Regions from separate parts of the Brevibacillus choshinensis genome, predicted to be linked through region 1. Evidence: riboswitches for the same ligand, from Rfam matches in the RefSeq annotation. Region 1 holds a riboswitch; each other region holds the start of a gene.

Evidence for each region. Region 1 has a riboswitch for cyclic di-AMP ahead of JNE38_RS04745 (C40 family peptidase). Riboswitches for the same ligand answer to the same signal wherever they lie in the genome.
Region 2: another riboswitch for cyclic di-AMP. It lies ahead of JNE38_RS20255 (CAP domain-containing protein); the one in region 1 lies ahead of JNE38_RS04745 (C40 family peptidase).
Region 3: another riboswitch for cyclic di-AMP. It lies ahead of JNE38_RS02580 (3D domain-containing protein); the one in region 1 lies ahead of JNE38_RS04745 (C40 family peptidase).

What each region holds. Positions count from the first base shown of each region.
Region 1 covers NZ_CP069127.1:896,724-901,629, forward strand. Annotated here, with positions in the region: gene JNE38_RS04735 (sensor histidine kinase) at 1-484, opposite strand, end outside; gene JNE38_RS04740 (response regulator transcription factor) at 485-1,207, opposite strand; gene JNE38_RS04745 (C40 family peptidase) at 1,441-1,968, opposite strand; cyclic di-AMP (ydaO/yuaA leader) riboswitch at 1,974-2,114, opposite strand; gene JNE38_RS04750 (LiaF transmembrane domain-containing protein) at 2,419-2,823, shown strand; gene JNE38_RS04755 (PspA/IM30 family protein) at 2,890-3,585, shown strand; gene JNE38_RS04760 (class I SAM-dependent methyltransferase) at 3,679-4,236, shown strand; gene liaF (cell wall-active antibiotics response protein LiaF) at 4,273-4,906, shown strand, end outside.
Region 2 covers NZ_CP069127.1:4,022,287-4,027,192, forward strand. Annotated here, with positions in the region: gene JNE38_RS20240 (YolD-like family protein) at 1-65, shown strand, start outside; gene JNE38_RS20245 (macrolide family glycosyltransferase) at 218-1,426, opposite strand; gene JNE38_RS20250 (NAD(P)-dependent alcohol dehydrogenase) at 1,587-2,555, opposite strand; cyclic di-AMP (ydaO/yuaA leader) riboswitch at 2,906-3,063, shown strand; gene JNE38_RS20255 (CAP domain-containing protein) at 3,071-3,736, shown strand; cyclic di-GMP riboswitch class I at 3,961-4,043, shown strand; gene JNE38_RS20260 (hypothetical protein) at 4,056-4,250, shown strand; gene JNE38_RS20265 (hypothetical protein) at 4,391-4,534, opposite strand; gene JNE38_RS20270 (amidoligase family protein) at 4,718-4,906, shown strand, end outside.
Region 3 covers NZ_CP069127.1:466,408-471,313, reverse strand. Annotated here, with positions in the region: gene JNE38_RS02585 (homocysteine synthase) at 79-1,380, shown strand; gene JNE38_RS02580 (3D domain-containing protein) at 1,469-2,053, opposite strand; cyclic di-AMP (ydaO/yuaA leader) riboswitch at 2,057-2,212, opposite strand; gene JNE38_RS30490 (PLP-dependent transferase) at 2,426-2,617, shown strand; gene JNE38_RS02570 (TasA family protein) at 2,751-3,374, opposite strand; gene JNE38_RS02565 (signal peptidase I) at 3,477-4,016, opposite strand; gene JNE38_RS02560 (TasA family protein) at 4,415-4,906, opposite strand, start outside.

The DNA.
Region 1 (4,906 bases):
ACAGCATCATCGAGACGCCTTTGGTCGCCATGATGTCGTAGTCATCCGTATAGAAGTAGATGATCGTCTCTCCTTTGCGAGGAGGCTCCTGCTGAAAGTGATATTCCGCGACGACCTTCAGATCGCTGCGTTTCGATGAGCGTTGGTTCTGCGGTAAGGACGGGGGCACTTTCAGTTCGAATGCCTTTGAATCCTTGGAGAAGATGGTGTTGCCATATGCATCTTTGACAACCATCCGGTACATGATGTCCTCCGGCAGCTGCTTTTCCAGCTCCGCTCGTTCAGTCGGGTCCTTGAAATTGCTGGTTCGGAGCAGCTGATTGAGCCGCACCTTCTCTGCCGCTTCCTTTTCGTACTGGTATTGGGTGTGCCGATCTGTTTTCAGTTGTTCGACGATGATGTCCTGGAAGACAAACTTGAACAAGAGAATATTCAGCGCGAGCAAGCCGATGAAGGAGAGAAACAGTTTGTTGCGCAGACTCATTTACAGCTTCTCCCCGATGAATACGTAGCCTGTCCCCCATTGTGTTTTGATGAACTGGCGGTTCATCTCTAGCTTTTCACGCAAGTTTTTGATGTGCACGGTCACCGTATTGAGGGAGCCGTAGCCATATCCCCAGACGCGGTCGTAGATTTGCTCGCGAGTAAAGACAATGCCGGCATTTTCAGCAAGGAAAGTAAGCAATTGAAACTCCTTGGTCGACAGCTCGATCTTTTCGTTGCTGACATAGACGGAATACGTCTCTTTATGAATCTCCAGGTCCTTGAACTTCAGGACCGTAATCGGCGAATTGGACGATTCCTTCTCAGGCATCTCCTCGGTGTGCTTGCGGATGCGTTCATAGCGGCGCAGGTGTGCACGGATTCGAGCCAATAGCTCTTCGGTATCAAATGGCTTGGTGATGTAGTCGTCTGCCCCGATCTCAAACCCGACGACCTTGTCCACCGCTTTCCCTTTGGCGCTCAGAAACAGAATCGGCAAATCCCATTCCCGCCGGATCTGCGAGCACAGCTCATAGCCGCTCATGTTTGGCATCATGATATCCAGCAAAATGAGATTCGGCTTTCTTTCGCCATGCTTCAACAGCTCAAGCGCGTCCTCGCCGCTCTCGGCTTTAGACACCTCAAAGCCTTCGTTTTCCAAGATATCTTCAAGAAGCTCAATAATCTCGATGTTGTCATCGACAATTAATACGTGATCTTTCACCGGAACTACCCCCAGTTACTTCTATTAATAAAGTTCATTAATAAGCATTCAAAATAATTTTAATTACTATCGTCTATCATACCATGGTTCTAATGGATATGGGCAAGTAAACCATTCCATGATCATCAACAAACGCTTATCACAGTCACATCCTGACACCTGGTCCTAAATTTCGTCAGAAAAAGCCAGAGACCTGACGTCCCTGGCTTACTATTGCTTTTGCCGAACAACTGTTATTTAGCTTGATTTCCCGGCAACGATGCAGCTTGCACCGCGTTTTCCTTTTTCGGAGTTTCAGCCTTAGCTTCCAGAACAGGTACGTTCACACGCTTGGCGCCAACGTAACGCTTGCTCCAGTAGTATGGGTCGCTCAGCTTGGTGTTCACGACTCCACGACCAGATTCCGAGTGCACGAATGTGCCGTTTCCGATGTAGATGCCCACGTGGGAAATGCTGCGGCCATTGGTTTTGAAGAAGACCAGATCGCCTGGCTGCAAATCATCCTTGGCGACAGGAGCTCCCAATTGGTACTGGGCAGCAGAATTGTGTGGCAGGTCTACACCTAACGCATCAAATACGTAGCGCGTAAATCCGGAGCAGTCAAAGCCCTTCTTGGTGGTGCCGGAAGATTTGTAAGGGGTACCGTACAGATCGCTGACTACATCTGTCAGAGGAGATGTGGACTCCTCAGCAGCTTGTGCAGCGCCGGCTCCCATTGCAAGCAATCCAGCGATGAACAAAGATACTAACAACTTGCGCAAAAGAAACTGCTCCTTTCAAGAGCCTACGAGGTTAGCTGAAGGGTTCGGTCGAAAGGACGCCCTAGGCTGCCATGAAGCGCAACCATTCACCCCAGAAAAACATGGTTCCCCCGTTTCCGCCAAGCGGAACTCGGCTATATTCGATGTTTTTTTACACGCACTCCTATTGGAATTCTATACGAGCCCGGATTTTCCTTTTTTTTCAGCGTTTGTTCATATTTTTGACACAATATTTTGTCTGATCTTGTAACCGAAAAGCTCGAAAATGCAAGAAGCAGCGCTTCTATTGAAGAAACATGTGCTTGTCCGATTGAGGCAGGAAACAGCATCCGTCCAAGGTCGGAGACAAAAACCAACCGCACGCCCGTTATGGGTAGCCTATGCCCGGGGATACAATAAGGCCATAAGGTTAACACCTGCACCAACAAGGTGATTGGAGGGAAGCTGCGAATGAGCGAACGGTCTGGAAAGTTTCTACTCGGGCTGGTTCTGCTGCTAATCGGTGGGTTGGTTTTGCTGGATCAACTGGGAATCGATAGTGGAGATGTTTTGGGCCTTCTGGTTCCCGGGGTGATCATGCTTTACGGAGCCCGCAAAGTAATGGGACATGGCGGCTCTCGCTTCTGGGGAGTGCTGATCTTCCTCTTTGGACTTCTGATGCTGTTTGGGAAGCTGCACTTGCTGTTTCATAGCATTCTGGCGATCGGGATCATCTATCTGGGCTATCGCCTGATCCGACCGCAGCCAGCTCCCAAAGAAGGGCCAGCTGAGTGGGAAAGACAGTGGGCACAGCGAGTATTGAAAGAAGACGCACTGGACAAGTGGGAAAAAGGCATTCCAAGAAATCAGCAGTAAGTAGAAAAAGCAGAGTGATTTTTGGATGAAACTAGACGATGTGATATGATGAGGAGGAAATGACAAATGAGTATCTTTAGACGTTTACGTGACCTGACAGTAGCTTCGGTGAACGATGCATTGGATTCCATGGAAGATCCGGTGGTTATGCTCAATCAGTACATGCGTGATATGGAAGTAGAAATTGGGCAGGTTGAAGTGGCGGTTGCCCGTCAGGTAGCTTTGGAAAAGAAATTCCGTCAGCAGTGGGAGGAAGCTTTGGCATTGGTCGAAAAGCGCGACCGCCAAGTGAAACTCGCACTCACTGAGGGCGAGGACGAACTGGCGCGCCGGGCACTCGCGGACAAAAAGCAGTATGAGAGCCGTGCCTTGGAATATGAAAACCTCTTCCTGACCGCTTCGGAGGCTGCCGGCCAAATGCGTGAAAAACTGGCTGAGCTAAAAGAGGAATTTTACAAGATGCGGGCGAAGAAGTTTACGTTGATGGCTCGTGCACAGGTAGCTCGTACCCAAAAGCAAGTGAATCATGCTGTGGTAGGAATGGGCAATCAGACCGCCGGCCGCGGGTTTGCCCGCATGGAAGAGAAAGTCATGCGCATGGAAGCAGAAGCGCAAATGAGCGGTCAATGGCGCCAAACAAGCTTTGGTCTGGACAACGCATTGACTGACCTTGAAAAGGACGACCTCGATGCCGAACTGGCAAACATCAAGGCATCGATGAAGGAAAAAAAAGAGGCGGTTGCTCCAGCGGATCATTCCTGATCGGACAGGAACCGGGGCACCGGATGTAGAATAGATTGTGGCAATCAGGCAGCCTGTTTTGACAGGCTGCTTTTCCCCTAGGAGGTTCTATTCTTGGCAGATTTCTTGGTCTTTTTGCGAAGGTTTATCGCTGAGCCTGGACGCGTCGGCAGCATTGCTCCCAGCTCTCGTTTTTTGTGCGAGCGCATGTTGAGCAGTGTCGATTGGGACCGGGCCAATGTCATCATAGAATTGGGACCGGGGACAGGTGCTTTCACCCAATCGATCTATCAAAACATTAGTCCAGATACTCATTACGTGCTAGTGGAGCGCGATGCCCAATTTCGGACCATGCTGCAGTCCCGTTTTCCCGAAGTCACGATTCGGGAAGAAGCGACCATGTTGAGCCACTACTTGGAGGAGTTGAAAATTGGCAAGGCGGACGTCATCATTTCTGGTCTGCCGTTCGCCAACTTCCCTGAAGAGCTCCGTGCAGCCATCCTGGATGAAATTCAATCTGTGTTGGCTCCTGGCGGGCTATTCATCACATTTCAATATTCGCTACAACTCCAAGCTGAGCTGCAGAAGCGTTTTAGCTGGGTAGAAACCAACTTTACCCTGCTGAACATTCCGCCTGCATTCATTTATACATGTCGTAACGGACAGAAGTGAAAATAATCGGCATGGGGCGTAAGAGAGGAGACTTTCGTGAAGCTGTCCCGCGTGCACAAAATGTTGGCTGGTGTCCTGATCATCCTGACGGGAATTGGTCTCTTTTTAGATAGCTTGCATATCATCTCGTTCGGTCTGTTTGATTTGTGGCCCATGGTCCTGGTTTACTTTGGGGTTCGCCTGTGGGGACAGAACAAACGGATCGGCGGGGGTATTTTATTTTCTCTGGGTATCATCATTGCCCTGGAAATGTGGTTCGGCATCGGGATCGACGACTTGTTTCAACTGGTGATTCCGGTTTTGTTTGTCTATTTTGGCTTTAGGCTGATCAGGGGAAAGACTCGGGACAAAGAGCCCCGCGTAGGGCAAAGGTTCAGTTCAGGAGAACCCTCAGCTGAAGCAGCCCAGCATGAAGGGCAGAATATTCCTGATCCTGTGTCAGGGGACCCCGCAAAAGTCATGGAAAAGGAAAATGCGGCGATCCTCCGCTACGGAAAATCATTACCCAAAGATTCCCGCAGTTCGTTGATCGGAGACTTTCATCTTACTTCCGGCCGATTTGAGCTCAGTCATCTGCAGGTATGGCACGGGATCGGAGATGTGGTGATTGATCTGTCGCGCGCGATGCTGATGCAGGAGGAAGCTCTGCTTAGCGTGGAGGGCTGGATCG
Region 2 (4,906 bases), 3.0 Mb from region 1:
TTGAAAGCGAAGGAACAACAAGGAAGATCCCTTTCCTGGATATCATGAGGGTAAGCTACGAATAGAGCGGCAAAGGAAAACGAGGACATGATGAGGGCAATGGCTGACAAATGACAAACTAGCGGCAGCCAGGAAGACCATCATTACCTGGAATGCCGCTTCGTTCGAGGAAGGCTTCAGTGTCCATCCTGCTGCTACGACTGAGCTCAATCAACATTTATTTTGAGAAAGGATACTGATCTTTCCATTCGAATATCTCATCAACAGCTTGGCGATACCCACCTGACTGTTGAAAGGATTCCTTTATTTTTGCCACAGCCTGATTGAAAGTTGGGTCGTTCAACACATGATCCACGGATTCACGCAGTTGATTTGCAGTCAAGTTTTGCATTTGCAGCTTCATGCCTGCTCCGATATTGACGACTTGCCCGGCGATGATTGGCTGATCCGCGCTTTGTGGGATTACAATGAGCGGAACCCCGTGATAGAGACCTTCATTGGTGCTGTTCATTCCACCATGCGTAATAAATAATTTCGCATATTTGAGGACCTCAAGTTGCGGAACATAACTTTTCACAATGAAGTTTTTGGGGATTTCCCCCAAATCAGAGGTTTGAACGTTACTCCCGATCGACATGACGATGGTATGATCCGTGTTCCCAAGTGCCGTCATACATAGCTTATAGAAATCGATCGATCGGTTAACGATCGTACCCAATGAAATGTAAATGGGGCTTTTCCCCTCGATTTCAGTGAGGTCGAAGTTTTCCTGCGTGTATCGTGAAGAGATGGATGGACCTACAAATTTGTAAGTTTGGTCGAATGCTTCTCCAAAAGGTTGAAACTCCTTGGTTGTATAAACGATAGTAAGTGGTGCAGGATTACAAAAAACCTCATAAGGAGAATGGATCTCCACATCATATTTTTCCTTCACCCTATTCGTCAGGCGGTGATATTCCTCTTGGATGGGTGTAAGGATTTCCACAGGTATTTTGTCAGAAAGCTGTTCCAGCATGTTCTCGAATGATTCTTTTGTCTGCGCAAAAGAAGTACACGAATTCATTGCAGGAAGCTTTAGGATCTGCGCCAGTAACCGTCCGCATCCAAACATGGAATCGTGGATGATGTAATCAAAATGCTCTCCTTTGATCTGCTCAAGAACGCTAGGGATGACGATATCTGCCGTATGTAAAAGACCGTTGACTCTTTCAAGCAAATAATTTCTTCCACCCGAGATAAACGCTTCTATAAATTTTTGACCGTCAATTGTTCGTACAGTAGCTCCCGTCTTCTCCATACGCTCTCGAAAAGCTTCTACCGTAAAGTACACTACCTCTTCTCCGCGAGAGATAAGCTCCTGCACCACTCCAATCGTTGGATTGATATGTCCTTCTGATCCACTATTGATAAATAAAACACGTGCCATATCTACCGCTCCTTACGCATTACGCATTTCCCTACTTTGTGCAAGAATAATGGGCACTGCCCCAAACGATCGCTCCACTCAAATAATGGAATCAAGTTTATCATAGCCATCCATACTGCGCAAAACCACCTTGTTTTTCACTTCGGAACGAACAGAATGTTCAGTCTCCCCGAACGGTTAGTACCACGTTACCTTTCTTATGTCCCAGATCCACATAGCTGTGAGCCTCCGGTGCTTGCTCCAGCGGAAAGCGGCGATCGATTACAGAACGCAGCTTTCCTGCCTCGATCAGCTCCTTCAGATACATTAAGTCTTCTGCGGATTCCTTCGACGATCCGCCGATTACCTTCTTGCTGCTCGTCGCATTGACCCATAGTCCGCCAATGATCGGCAGAAAGTCCACATGGTACGCACGCAAATAGAAGCCATTCGGTGTCAGACGCTTGACGCAAGCTTGGAATGGACTCTTCCCGACCGTATCAAAAATGATATCGTAAGACGGACCTTCCTCTGCGAACTTCTCTTTTGTATAATCAATGACTCGGTCGGCTCCCAGCGATTTCACCAATTCCACATTAGACGTGCTGCACAATCCGGTTACTTCCGCGCCGAAATACTTGGAGAGCTGGACGGCATATGTCCCGACGCTGCCAGAAGCTCCGTAAACGAGCACCCGACTGCCGCTTTGGATGTTGGCCTTCCGGAGAAATTGCAGGGCCGTATAGGCGCCTACCGGTACCGCAGCTGCCTCCTCGAACGTCATGTTTGCAGGTTTGAGTGCGACACCGCCATTCTCGGGCAGACATTTGTATTCCGCATACGCGCCGAAGCTGATTCCGCAGGCAGCATATACGGAATCTCCCGGCTTGAACCGTGTAACGCGGCTACCCGCCGATTCGACCACGCCCGCCAGTTCGAATCCGAGAATCCTGATACGCTTTGGTCTCCAAAGGCCGTTGAATAGGCGCGCGAGGAAAGGATCTGCTTTGCGTAACCGGCAATCCCCAGCAGCAACGGTTGTAGCATAGACCTTAATCATGATTTCGTCGTCATTTGGTACGGGCTTGGCGACCTCCCGCAGCTGCAGCACATTCGGCGGTCCGTACCGCTCGTATACAATCGCTTTCATACTTCCTCCCCTTCTCTCCCCTTCGTAATCTTTCTCCATATTTATATACAGTTCACCGCTTACAAAAGTTTCCGTTCTTTAGCCACGGTGCATTATATGGCCTGATTCATAGAAATATCATTTCGCGAAGTTCTGCAAACAAAAACGAATGCCGCAGCATCCGTTTATGACCCGATCAAATCCGTTCGTTGAAAAAGAAGTCGTTGCCTCCATCCCCGCCGTTCCTTTTGATATTCGGACACCGCTCCCAGAGAAGTCGCTGTTTCTGCCACTTTCTCTAATATCCCATTAATCCTACCAAATTTTATACCTTTCATTTGACCGCGAATGTCTGTTATTCTAGGTCATGCCAAACAAAACAGCCGAAACTTCCTCACGAATGGAAGTGCGGGGGAACTTTTTTTCTTGCAGATGAGAGATCTGCATGGGGTGAATCGCCAATGTGCGTAGGGTTGTTTCCTCAATCCGAACCCGTCAACTAACCTCGTAGGCTAAAAAAAGGAGACGATGTGAATATGAAACGCCTAGGTACGATTGCAATCGCGACATTGGGATTGGGATTTGCTCTTTCCGGCTTTTCTAACACAGCTTCTGCCGCGGCTGCTTATCCTTGCCCATTGAATGCAGGGGCGACCAAGCAAGTGCAACAACAGCAACAAGCCCAAGGCTTCCCATATATGGTACAACCGCAATATGCATATCAACCAGTAATGCAACAGCCGGTTCAACAGCAATACAAGCAACAGCCTGTACAACAGCAGCCTGTACAACAGCCCGTTCAACAGCAGCCTGCAAAGCAACATCAAGTGGATGCATCCTCTGTTATGAAGCAAGTGGCGGATCTGGTAAACCAGGAACGTGCAAAAGCAGGCCTGAAACCGGTAGTACTGGACGCTTCCTTGAACAAGGTCGCTCAAGCGAAGGCAGCTGACATGTCCAACAACCATTACTTCGACCATACAAGCCCTACGTATGGTTCTCCCTTTGACATGATGAAACAGTTCGGGGTGTCGTTTATGACCGCAGGTGAGAACATTGCTATGGGTCAACGCACGGCTGATGAAGTCATGACTCAGTGGATGAACAGTGAAGGTCACCGCCAAAACATCATGAATCCTTCCTTCACCAAAATCGGAGTAGGCTTTGTGAATGGATACTGGGTGCAAGAATTCATCGGATAATGATAGGGTATGGGAAAGCCGCGTCCTCAAGCGAGGGGCCGGCTTTTTTGTTTTTTCTCAGAAAGGCAGAAACCTATGGCCGGGCAACTCGTCCCCGCTTTGCTGTCTTATTATTTACCTAGCTGGTGCGCTCATTCGTCGAAAAAAGGGGAGGGTTTTCAAAACCAAAGACCTATTTCCAAATGCCTATTGATGTTATAATTTCATCAATACCTTTTTTCCAATCCAGATAAAGGCAAATCATGCGAAAGTATGAGACGCAAAGCTAAAGGGGCCTCGTGGTAACACAAGCCAGCCAGCTACCAAAGGAGAATGCTTCATGACTCGTCAGCGTCTAGAGAAATGGATTCAAGAGAATACATTATTAAAAATTCAATTTAGAAACTCATCCGACGTTATTCTAGGACGAATATTGAAGGTGGAGAAAGTGACAATCCTTGTTTATCACGATGATAGCAAGCAACTGTTGAACTTGGCATTACAGGATATAAAAAGCATCGAAGTAACCGGATAAAGGAGTGCTGCCACAAGTAACAACGGCAGCCTTTTTTTGTATGGATGGTGAGTTACGTCCATTTTCGTCATTTGGTATGCTTTTACTGGTAAAAACTGTTATAATTATGGTAAGCATTCCGAAAGGTGGTGTAACCGTTGTTATATTTCCTTGGTGCCTTGGTAGCCGTAATCGGTGCGGGATTCTTCTTGGCTGGAACAAACAGCCTGACAAGAAAAGATGAGCATGCCGTAAACCATTCCATCGATGACGCGATTGCCCATCATCAGCTCAGTCAAATGCATCAGAATCAACATCACAATTTTTGAAGTTTGGTGCCCGGAAAGGGCCTTTTTTATGACAAAGACTGTTCGGGAGGCGTTTCCCTTGCCAAGAAAAAAAGTCCCTCGTTAATCCCGTGCTCCGCCGCCCCCTCCCCTAGTTAGAATTTTTTAGGCTAACAATCAAACCTGGGAGGAAGGCGAACCATGAAGCCCTTTGCTATGAACTGGAAAGCCCTTCATTTTGGCGTAGAAATTGAATTTGTTGGAGGTAAACCCGAGGTTGTTGAACTCTTGCCAGGCTGGACTATGGCGTTGGATGAACGGCAAATTGATGATACCGGCGAAGAGTCCGGCAGCGAACTTCAAACGCCCCCCATTCTCTGGAAAGATCGC
Region 3 (4,906 bases), 430 kb from region 1:
CCGGAGCTTCTTCTACTCAGAGGATAGCTCCGTTTTTTTATACCTTATCATACCCACAGAAAAAAAGGAGAGATGGTCATGTCTGATCAGCAACAATGGAAGCCGGAAACGATTGCCGTACACGGAGGGCAGGAGCCCGATCCCGCAACAGGTTCACGCGCGGTTCCGATCTATCAAACGACCTCCTACGTCTTCCGCGATACCGATCATGCGGCAGATTTGTTCGCGCTCAAAGAAATGGGCAACATTTATACGCGCATCATGAATCCTACACAGGACGTATTTGAAAAACGGGTCGCTCTGCTCGAAGGCGGCGTCGGTGCGCTGGCAACCGCTTCTGGTCAGGCAGCCATCACTTTCTCCATTCTCAACATCGCTGGGGCTGGCGATGAAGTCATTGCATCCAGCAGCCTTTACGGGGGCACCTACAACCTTTTCGCCCACACTCTTCCGCGCCTTGGCATCAAGGTCCATTTCGTCGACCATTCCAATCCGGAAAACTTCCGGGCATACATCAATGAGAATACCAAAGCCTTTTTCTGCGAAACGATCGGAAATCCGCGCATTGACGTAGCTGATCTGCAAGCCATTGCGGACATTGCTCATGAGAATGGCGTTCCTCTGATCGTCGACAATACGTTTGCCACCCCGATCCTGTGCCGTCCTTTCGAACACGGTGCAGACATCGTCGTCCACTCCACGACCAAATTCATCGGTGGACACGGCACAGCCATCGGCGGAATCATCGTAGACTCTGGCAAGTTTGACTGGAACAACGGCAAGTTCCCTGGCCTGACTACCCCGGATCCAAGCTACCACGGTGTCGTTTACACCGAAGCTGTCGGACCGCTCGCTTACATCATCAAAGCGCGCGTCCAGCTTCAGCGAGACATCGGGGCTGCCGTAGCTCCTTTCAACTCCTTCTTGTTCCTGCAAGGGCTGGAGACCCTGCATCTGCGCATGGAGCGTCATAGCCAAAACGCTCTGGCAGTCGCACAGTATCTCGCTTCCCATCCTGCTGTCGAATGGGTCAGCTACCCTGGACTCGAGGGCGACGCGAATCATGAGCTGGCACAGAAATACTTGCCTCAAGGCGCTGGCGCTATCCTCACCTTTGGCATCCGCGGCGGCTTGAACGAAGGGAAAAAGCTGATCGAATCCGTGAAGCTGTTCTCCCACCTGGCTAACGTGGGAGACTCCAAGTCATTGGTCATCCATCCTGCGAGCACCACTCACCAACAGATGAACGAGGAAGAACAGGCAGCAGCGGGGGTTACCCCAGGGTTGATCCGTCTGTCGATCGGCACGGAGTCGATAGCGGATATCATTGGGGATTTGGAGCAGGCGTTGAAAGCGGCGGTAAAGCAGGTCACGGCATAGTTCAAACAAAAGAAGCGCAAAAAGGGCCTTCTGCAGAAATGCAGGAGGCCCTTTCGATCATTTTCAGGTTATTACCGCTCGAACAAAACTACTTCAACACATAAATTTGAACGTTTTGCATGCCGAAATCGCTTGCATCATGACCAGGCACATAAATGTCCACGCGCGCGTCTTTGATCCCACCACCGATGTCGGTTGCTTTCGCGATCATACCGTTCGCAGGAAGCGCGCCATGCTTGTACCCTGTGATGTATACAGTGGAACCAAGTGGGATCACATCTGGATCGACTGCGATCGTACCCACTTTGAGCGGGTTTCCTAAGTAATCCACCCCTGCCCATCCGCCGTTTTCCTTCGCGGATCCTGTATAGGCGGTCGCCACAGCTTTGATTATTTTGCTGTAAGGACGAGTTGGACCTGAAGCTGTCTTCACTTGTTTGGCAACTGGCAGCTGGATCGTCTGCCCCGGTTGCAGGTTCTGTGAATCTACTCCGGGATTAGCCTGTAGAATCGATGCCAAAGGCACATTATGCTGTTTGGAAATTTTGTAGAAGGTGTCGTCTGCTTTAATCTGGTAGGTAGAGGAAGCAGCGAATGCCGGTGTTGAGATCACTGCCAAGCAGAAACCTAACGCCATCATTACAAATGATTTTGCCCTGAAACGTTTTTTCATTATTGATCTCCTTTCAACTGCCTGCGAGGTTAGTTGTCGGATTCGGGTTGAGGAGTCAACCCTGCGCATGTGCGCTTCACCCCAATCGCAAACGGAAAGAATTTGCGAAGAAAATCGTCCCCCGCACTTCACTAGCAGAAGTTTTGGCTTCCCAAAAAATTACCACATTCGTTTGACGGGGGTAAATGGCAAAATATTGGTAACCCTGACATCCCATTCGCTAATGGAATGGAGACTCTAGTTTCCCCATCAGGCAGTGAAATACCTGCGATTATAGTTCAGGCGCCATTCTCACTTGACTTACTTTTGGTATATAATGTCGGCGTAAATGAAGGCAAGATACTGATCGAATCCCCATGACTTTTCTCTCATCTGGCAAATGTCAGAAATTCCAAATCGCTGGTCACTCATCCTACGAGTAAGCAGATGTCAGAGGAGAAGCAGGAAACTGCGTCGATTACCCCGGGGTTGATCCGTTTCTCGATTGGGACCGAAACGATTGGTGATATTATCGGGGATTTGAGGTATGCGTTAAAGGTGGCTGTGGCTCAGTCTGGCGTGTAAACTTTTAGGAATGCTAAGTCCAATAGAAAAATAGATTTAAAAAGGTATGAACTTATCCCACCTCTTTTTCGTTTAATAACAAAAGAAGCCCACTCTCTAAAGAGTAGGGCTTCATTCAAGAACTGATTTAATACTATTTTTCTGTTCCGGAAGTTTGTTTGCCTTCCAGCTTGAATTTGATATTCACACCATCACCTTGGAATCGGTTTTGGTCTGCATTATCATCTACGAATTTGATACCAATGAAGATCCGGTCTTCTCCATTTGGTTTCAAGTTAGACAATTTAGTGCCCAAGCTAGAAACATCTACTTGATTAAGCTCTTTAAACTCTTTCAATGTTTTTCCTTGATTTGGGAAGAGAGGATTGATGATTATTTGGTCATCAAAAGGAGTAGCTGTATTATCGTCACTTGCGAGGAAATATACCTTCAAATTTTTAGCTAAATCATCTGCATCCAACTGGTTACTCCCAACGTCATTGATTGTATAATCTAAGCCCATCAATACTTTGTTAATATCCAAGGACCCTTTGTTCTGTACTTGGAAGGTCTTAACTGCCCAGTCACCTGGTTTCATATTGCTTACTTGAAATACACCTTGTGCCGGTTGAGTACCTATCGCCATTGTACCAGCGGCAAACGTATTATTTGCAACCTCAGTTGTTGCGTTGAACCATGCGAAAGTTCCTCCGCCAATCAGTGCTGCTCCCAGACCCACAGATGCCAATGTTACTGCAAATTGTTTTTTCAAGCTCATTCTCAGTTCCCCCTAAAGGAATAATTTTTTTATGATGACTTGAAGCCTGATACCAGAATTGAGTCTGTTACCAGCCCCCAAGGTATCACCGGTTGAGGTGATTTATGCTTGTGACTTTGTTGCCGTATTGGAGTCCTCGTTTTTGATCATTTTGAGCAACTTCCAAACTTGGCTTACGATCAGATAAACACCAGGTATTCCTAAGAGGAACAGCATCCCTGTGCCAGATTTGGCAAACTCGATGAAAAATCCAATATACGGAATGGAGTACTGTACTTTTCCAATGAAACGATCTGATGTTACTGGAGATGTGTCTTTTCCGTCATTTGCATCGCCCTTGGTTATTAGTTGATCATCCTTGATTTCGACGACACGATGTGTAATCGTTCTGCCTTCAGGATCCTTAAAAGTGATGATGTCGTTGGTCTGCACTTCTTTGAAGTCAACCGGGCCAACAGCAACTATGCTACCAGTGTCAAATGTTGGAGACATAGATCCGCTTAGAACCACCATGAGTTGGTTACCAAACAGCATAGTTTTTCCGTCGTTCATTTTCCCGACGAGCAGGAAACCCGTGATGGCAATCACAACGATTAGTAGGGTACTGGTCAGTATCGATATGATTTTTTTGAGTAAGGCCACTAACTTTTATCCCCCGCTTTCTTTGGAGCGAATGTTTGCCGTTCACAGTTTTAATCTTACGGATTTTCCAACATCTTATCTTCCTGCTTCAGGGTGATTCTCCACACTTGCACGGTTGAAACGCTCCTCACACTCATCACTTGCTCCCCTCATACCAGAGGATGAGTTGAATATCGACTTTTTCAAGTAACCACAAAAAACAGGCTCATGCATATGCATGAGCCTGTTACAATACCGTATGTCGGGTCATCGCTTACGGCTTCCTTATGATTATGCTTCTCTAGGGGTGATACCATCAATTAGGTAAGCTGCACCAAATGCTATAGTTGGTATTTGTCAGAAGTGTTGCTATGCGCAAAACTGGCGGGTTTCTGAACCCACCTTCAACCTGGATCCTATTAGTCCACGATAATGGGTGGCTTGTCCCCATTGTCACGCTTGATCCCTTCCCATTGGGTTGCTTCCAGGTCAAACGCAATCTTGATGGAATCACCCTGGTATTTATTTTGAACATACGTGCCATCAGGATTTTTTTGTTCATTATTGATAAACCCAATTTTCATTTCAATTTGATCATCATCCGCCGTATTGGTTCCGGGCTTTGGATTTAAAAGATTGCGGTATGCAATATCGAGCCGTTCTGTCTGGGTGAGCTCATACAGGTCTCGCAGAGTGACCGAATTTTTCCCTAATCTCCACTTGAGCTGCTTCAAGAGGTCCATATCGCTCGTCGTGTAGGAAGATTCCGCTTCCGTCTTGAAAAACTGAATTTCATATTGGCTCAGATAATCCAAGGCACTCGCTTTTTTACCCGCAGAAACATTAACATTCTCGTTACCATCCGGGGCTTTTCCTTCGCTGAAATCAGTCTCCGGATTGAAGTTCAGCTG